DNA from 2 places in the Kitasatospora sp. HPM-01-4 genome. Region 1 is predicted to be linked to the other one. Evidence: predicted binding sites of a transcription regulator. Region 1 holds the regulator's gene; the other holds the start of a gene.
The links. Region 1 encodes HrcA, which represses chaperone genes, less so after heat shock. Its sites were predicted from a motif close to TTNGCACTCNGNNNNNCNGAGTGCNAA; they were not measured.

Region 1 (3,388 bases):
AGCCGGGTGAGCAGGAAGCTGATCGCGTACACCAGCATGCTGACCAGCGGGATGACCAGCATGGCGATGGCCGCGGTGCTGTCGTTGTTGTTCCGGTTGCCGCCGCCGAGGAAGCCGCCGTACAGGGCGATCCGGGTCATCACCCCGGCCAGTACACCGAGGAATCCGGCGATGGTCATCACCGCGACGTCCCGGTGCGCGACGTGCGAGAGCTCATGGGCGAGGACACCCTCCAGCTCCTCCGGCTCCAGGCGCCGCAGCAGTCCGGTGGTGACGCAGACCACCGCGTTCTGCGGGTTGCGGCCGGTGGCGAAGGCGTTGGGCATGTCGTTGTCGGCCACCGCGACGCGGGGTTTGGGCATGTCGGCCAGGGCGCAGAGCCGGTCGATGGTGCCGTGCAGCTGCGGATACTGCTCGGGGCTCACCGGCCGGGCGCCCATCGCCCGTTCGGTGATCTTGTCGCTGAACCAGAACTGGGCCACGAAGAGTCCGCCGGAGATCAGGACGATCAGCGGCCACGCTCCGCGCAGCAGGACGATCAGTACTCCCGTGAAGCCGACGTACAGCAGTCCGATGAGGAACATCGTGGTGACCATCCGCCCGGTCAGGCCACGGTCGGGTGCGAACCGGGAGTGCTGGGATGAAGCCGACATCTCTGCTCCTTCGTTACCATCGCTCGCCTTCGATGCTGCCACTCCGGGGGGCCCGGGGCACCGACTTCGTACCCCGGATCCGGTAAGGATCACCGGGGCGGCCCGTTCCTGCCGTCGGACCCGGGCCGTACACTGGCAAGTACGGTTCTGGCACTCTGCCTTCCAGAGTGCCAGGGAGCCGGGCGGCTACCGGTTCAACGGACGAAGACGGAGGTGCGTGCCGTGTACAGCGAACGCCGTGCTGACGAGCGCCGACTCGACACCCGCCGTCCGCTGGACGAGCGCAAGCTGGCGGTGCTGCGCGCCATCGTGCAGGACTACGTGGGCACCGAGGAGCCGGTCGGTTCCAAGGCCCTGGTCGAACGGCACAACCTGGGGGTCTCCCCGGCCACCGTGCGCAACGACATGTCGGCGCTGGAGGAGGACGGTTACATCCACCAGCCGCACACCAGCGCCGGGCGGATCCCGACCGACAAGGGCTACCGCCTGTTCGTCGACAAGCTGGCCGAGGTCAAGCCGATGAGCGCGCCGGAGCGCCGGGCGATCCGGCACTTCCTGGAGGGCGCGGTCGACCTGGACGACGTGGTGGCCCGTACGGTCCGGCTGCTGGCGCAGCTGACCAGACAGGTCGCGGTGGTCCAGTACCCCTCGCTCTCCCGGTCCACGGTCCGGCACATCGAGCTGGTGGCGCTGGCCCCGGCGAAGGTGATGCTGGTGCTGATCACCAACACCGGCCGGGTCGAGCAGCGGCTGGTGGACTGCCCGGGTACGGTCGGCGAGAGCGTGCTGGCGGACCTGCGGTCCAGGCTCAACACGAGCGCGGTCGGCTGCGCGCTGCCCGACGTGCCCGGTGCGCTGGAGGAACTTCCGGCGGCCTTCGAGCCGTCGGATCGGTCGACGGTCAGTGTGGTGCTCGCCACGCTGTTCGAGACGCTGGCCGAGCAGAACGAGGAGCGGATCATGCTGGCCGGTACGGCCAACCTGACCCGCTTCGGGCACGACTTCCCGCTCACCATCCAGCCGGTGCTGGAGGCACTGGAGGAACAGGTGGTGCTGCTCCGCCTGTTGGGTGAGACGGCGGACGCCGGGATGACGGTCCGGATCGGCCACGAGAACGAGTACGAGGGGCTCAATTCCACCTCGGTCGTCTCGGTCGGTTACGGTTCCGGCGACCAGAGTGTGGCAAAACTCGGGGTGATCGGTCCGACCCGGATGGACTATCCGGGCACAATGGGGGCGGTGCGAGCGGTGGCGCGGTACTTGGGCCAGATCCTGGCCGAGTCGTAGAACAGGCCGCTGGTTGAACCGGCGGTGACCAGTCGCAAGCACTTCTACAGGCGGAACAAGCGGAGCATTTGGTGGCCACGGACTACTACGCGGTACTCGGCGTCCGACGGGATGCGGGGCAGGACGAGATCAAGAAGGCGTTCCGGCGCCTGGCACGCGAACTGCACCCGGACGTCAACCCGGACCCGAAGACGCAGGAGCGGTTCAAGGAGATCAACGCCGCCTATGAGGTGCTCTCCGACCCGCAGAAGAGGCAGGTCTACGACCTCGGCGGGGACCCGCTGTCGCCCAACGGCGGCGGTGGCGCGGGCGGCTTCGGCGCCGGCGCGGCGGGCTTCGGCTTCTCCGACATCATGGACGCCTTCTTCGGCGCCGCCTCCGGCCAGCGCGGCCCGCGTTCGCGCACCCGGCGCGGTCAGGACGCGATGATCCGGCTGGAGATCACCCTGGAGGAGGCCGCCTTCGGCACCACCAAGGAACTCCAGGTCGACACGGCGGTCACCTGCACCACCTGCTCCGGCGAGGGCGCCGCACCCGGCACCTCCGCGCAGACCTGTGACATGTGCCGCGGCAAGGGCGAGGTCTCCCAGGTCACCCGGTCCTTCCTGGGCCAGGTCATGACCTCCCGCCCCTGCCCGCAGTGCCAGGGCTTCGGCACCGTCGTGCCGACCCCGTGCCCCGAGTGCGCCGGCGACGGCCGGGTCCGCGCCCGCCGCACGCTCACCGTCAAGATCCCGGCCGGTGTGGACAACGGCACCCGGATCCAGCTGGCCGGCGAGGGCGAGGTCGGCCCCGGCGGCGGCCCCGCCGGAGACCTCTACGTCGAGATCGCCGAGACCAGCCACGCCGTCTTCCAGCGGCGCGGGGACGACCTGCACTGCACCGTCACCATCCCGATGACGGCCGCCGCACTGGGCACCCAGGTGCCGCTGCAGACCCTGGACGGCCTGGAGGAGGTGGACATCCGCCCCGGCACCCAGTCCGGGCAGTCCATCCCGCTGCACGGCCGCGGCGTCACGCACCTGCGCGGCGGCGGGCGAGGCGACCTGATAGTGCATGTCGAGGTGCAGACGCCCACCAAGCTCGACCCCGAGCAGGAGGAGCTGCTGCGCCGGCTGGCGCAGCTGCGTGGCGAGGAGCGCCCCTCCGGGCAGTTCGCGCCCGGGCAGCAGGGCCTGTTCTCGCGGCTGAAGGACGCCTTCAACGGCCGCTGAGGTCCGGCTCCGGTTTCGACCGGTCGATGAGTGAGCTTCCGGGCGCCCGGCGACTCCCAGGGGTCGTCGGGCGCCGCTGCGTCGGTACCGAGAGAGTGTTTGGGGAAATGCCATGACCGCGCCCGTGTTCGTCGTCGAGACCGACCGGCTGGCCGCAGCCGTCCCCGGGGCGGTGATCCGGGTGGACGGGCCCGAGGGGCGGCACGCCGTCGCCGTGAAGCGGCTGGAGGCCGG
Region 2 (3,388 bases), 1.1 Mb from region 1:
CCGAGATCGGGGACGGCGCCAGCGTCTCGGTCATCCCCGCGGTGGCAGGCGGCTGCTGACCGCCCGACAGCCGGCCCCGACGCCCCGGGGCTAGCACACCGGAGCCGTCGGCGGGCATGGAATGCCTATTTCCGTGCCGGTCGGCGGCTCTTGGCATGTCGATGGAAAAGTGCGACCTGAAGTGGAGGTAAAGTGCGCACGTGCCGGCGGACTCCCCGTCGGCGGTACTCCGGGAGCGCGCGGCCCGCGGCCGGCCGGCTACTGACGCTCCGACAGCCGATCGGGTACGCAGGGCTCTTCCGGCCGCTGAGACGGACCTCGGGCAGTCTGCCGCAGAGGATGTCAGGACGACGTCAGAAATTCACCGGCGATTTGCGGCCGTTCGTCCATTATGCCCGGCAGGAATCGGCACGGTGTGCCGCTTTTATCCCACGGCTTCCGAAAGCTTCCGGATGGAATTCCCAGAAGTTGGGCCTGTTGCAGAGGGCACCTGTCCGGATACATTCAGCGGCGGTCGCACGCAATCACCCGTCGGCCCGGCAACTCCCGGGGAACGGCGGAGGTTTGCGGCGTGCACGGCTGCGCCCAGGGGGGGTTCCCCGGGCCTGCCTACCAGCCTGGGCCCGCACCCTGCGGGTCCGTGAAGGGCCAGCACAGCACAAGGGGAGTTCGGAATGGCTCAGGGCACCGTCAAGTGGTTCAACGCGGAGAAGGGCTACGGCTTCATCGCGGTCGACGGTGGTGCGGACGTGTTCGTCCACTACAGCGCGATCCAGATGGACGGCTACCGCACCCTCGAAGAGGGCCAGCGGGTCGAGTTCGAGATCTCCCAGGGGCAGAAGGGCCCGCAGGCGGACATGGTCCGCGCCGCTGCGGTCTGACCTTCCGGCCTGCGGAGGCCTCGGCTCGGTCACGAGCTGGCGCTCACGTCGATTCGAGCGGTGGGCCCGTACGACACCAGTCGTACGGGCCCACCGCCGTCTTCGGGGGTCCGGCCCCGTGGCGGCCGCGGCCGCCGTGATCGCCGACTGCCGGTCGACACTGTCGCATTGGGCTTGCACTCGGTATCCCAGAGTGCTAATCATTGGCGTTAGCACTCTCCGCTTGAGAGTGACAAACGGACCGGGTCGGTGAGGTCCCGGGGAGCGGTAGGGGAAAGGACCCCCGTTCCCGAGGGCCGTCCGTCGCGGGCACTCCTGGTCCGAGCAGTCGACCGTGTCCTGGAGGACCACTTCCGATGGCCAAGATCATCGCGTTTGACGAGGAAGCTCGCCGCGGCCTTGAGCGCGGCATGAACCAGCTTGCCGACGCAGTCAAGGTGACGCTGGGCCCCAAGGGCCGCAACGTCGTCCTTGAGAAGAAGTGGGGCGCCCCCACGATCACCAACGACGGTGTCTCCATCGCCAAGGAGATCGAGCTCGAGGACCCGTACGAGAAGATCGGCGCGGAGCTCGTCAAGGAGGTCGCCAAGAAGACCGACGACGTCGCGGGTGACGGCACCACCACCGCCACCGTGCTGGCCCAGGCCCTGGTTCGCGAGGGTCTGCGCAACGTCGCCGCCGGCGCCAACCCGATGGCCCTGAAGCGCGGTATCGAGAAGGCCGTCGCCGCCGTCTCGGACCAGCTGCTGGCCCAGGCCAAGGACGTGGAGACCAAGGAGCAGATCGCCTCCACCGCCTCCATCTCCGCCGCTGACACCCAGATCGGCGAGCTGATCGCCGAGGCCATGGACAAGGTCGGCAAGGAAGGCGTCATCACCGTCGAGGAGAGCAACACCTTCGGTCTGGAGCTTGAGCTCACCGAGGGCATGCGCTTCGACAAGGGCTACATCTCCGCCTACTTCGCCACCGACCTGGAGCGCATGGAGGCGACCTTCGAGGACCCGTACATCCTCATCGCCAACTCCAAGATCGGCTCGGTCAAGGACCTGCTCCCGCTGCTGGAGAAGGTCATGCAGAGCGGCAAGCCGCTGGTCATCATCGCCGAGGACGTCGAGGGCGAGGCCCTGTCGACCCTGGTCGTGAACAAGATCCGTGGCACCTTCAAGTCCGTCGCCGTCAAGGCCCCGGGCTTCGGTGACCGCCGCAAGGCCATGCTCGGCGACATCGCCATCCTCACCGGTGGCACCGTCATCTCCGAGGAGGTCGGCCTCAAGCTGGAGAACGCCGGTCTGGACCTGCTGGGCACCGCCCGCAAGGTGGTCATCACCAAGGACGAGACCACCATCGTCGACGGTGGCGGCGAGAGCGACCAGGTCGCCGGCCGGGTGAACCAGATCCGCGCCGAGATCGAGAACAGCGACTCGGACTACGACCGCGAGAAGCTCCAGGAGCGCCTCGCCAAGCTGGCCGGCGGCGTGGCCGTCATCAAGGCCGGCGCGGCCACCGAGGTCGAGCTCAAGGAGCGCAAGCACCGCATCGAGGACGCCGTTCGCAACGCGAAGGCCGCCGTCGAGGAGGGCATCGTCGCCGGTGGTGGCGTCGCCCTGCTGCAGGCCTCCTCGGTCGCGTTCGAGAAGCTGGAGCTGGACGGCGACGAGGCCACCGGTGCCAACATCGTCAAGCTCGCCGTCGAGGCCCCGCTGAAGCAGATCGCGGTCAACGCCGGCCTCGAGGGTGGCGTCGTGGTGGAGAAGGTTCGCAACCTCCCCAACGGCCACGGCCTGAACGCCGCCACCAACGAGTACGTCGACCTGATCGGCCAGGGCATCATCGACCCGGCCAAGGTCACCCGCTCCGCGCTGCAGAACGCCGCCTCCATCGCGGCTCTGTTCCTCACCACCGAGGCCGTCATCGCCGACAAGCCGGAGAAGGCCGCTGCCCCGGCCGGCGGCGGCATGCCGGGCGGTGACATGGACTTCTGATCCTCTTCGAGGATCGGCGAGTTCTGATCGTCTGCGAGGGCGGTCTCCCCACTGCGGGGAGGCCGCCCTCGCGGCGTTCCCGGCCGCCAAGTGACCTGCGGGACAATGGGTCAATGGCCAGCTCTGAGATCGAAACCGCCCTGCACACCGCCCGCGCCCTGGTCCTCGCCGACCTCACCGCCCGTGACGTCGCCGAGGCGGCGGTGGTCTCGCTGGTCGAGAAGGCGGTCGTCCACCGCCGCTGGTGGCTGGAGCAGTGGCCGGCCGGAGTCGAGTTCGTCCTCGGGCTGCTGGCCCAGGACATCCAGGACGCCCTGCTCGAGGAGTACGGGCGGTGGCCGCTGTGCACCGTCTGCGCGGCCGAGGGCGACCCGCATGCGCTGAGCGTGGAGCCGGAGTTGGGCCCGGAGCCGCACTGGGTGTGCGGCAAGAACGGCACCGTGGTGGCGCCGGTCGGGCAGCTGGTCTGAGCCCTGCCCCCGGAGGGTGTTCAGCCGAGCGCGGCGAGTTCGGCGGTCAGATTGG

Region 2: groL (chaperonin GroEL) is a predicted target of HrcA. The motif match lies at 1,055-1,081, and genes of this name have one in related genera.

The regions. Positions count from the first base shown of each region.
Region 1 covers NZ_JBPQGP010000005.1:5,933,832-5,937,219, forward strand. The annotation lists gene htpX (zinc metalloprotease HtpX) at 1-653, opposite strand, end outside; gene hrcA (heat-inducible transcriptional repressor HrcA) at 927-1,940, shown strand; gene dnaJ (molecular chaperone DnaJ) at 2,012-3,154, shown strand; gene ACSMTC_RS25745 (16S rRNA (uracil(1498)-N(3))-methyltransferase) at 3,267-3,388, shown strand, end outside.
Region 2 covers NZ_JBPQGP010000005.1:4,848,731-4,852,118, forward strand. The annotation lists gene ACSMTC_RS21110 (MoaD/ThiS family protein) at 1-59, shown strand, start outside; gene ACSMTC_RS21115 (cold-shock protein) at 675-881, shown strand; gene groL (chaperonin GroEL) at 1,238-2,863, shown strand; gene ACSMTC_RS21125 (hypothetical protein) at 2,977-3,333, shown strand; gene ACSMTC_RS21130 (HD domain-containing protein) at 3,354-3,388, opposite strand, start outside.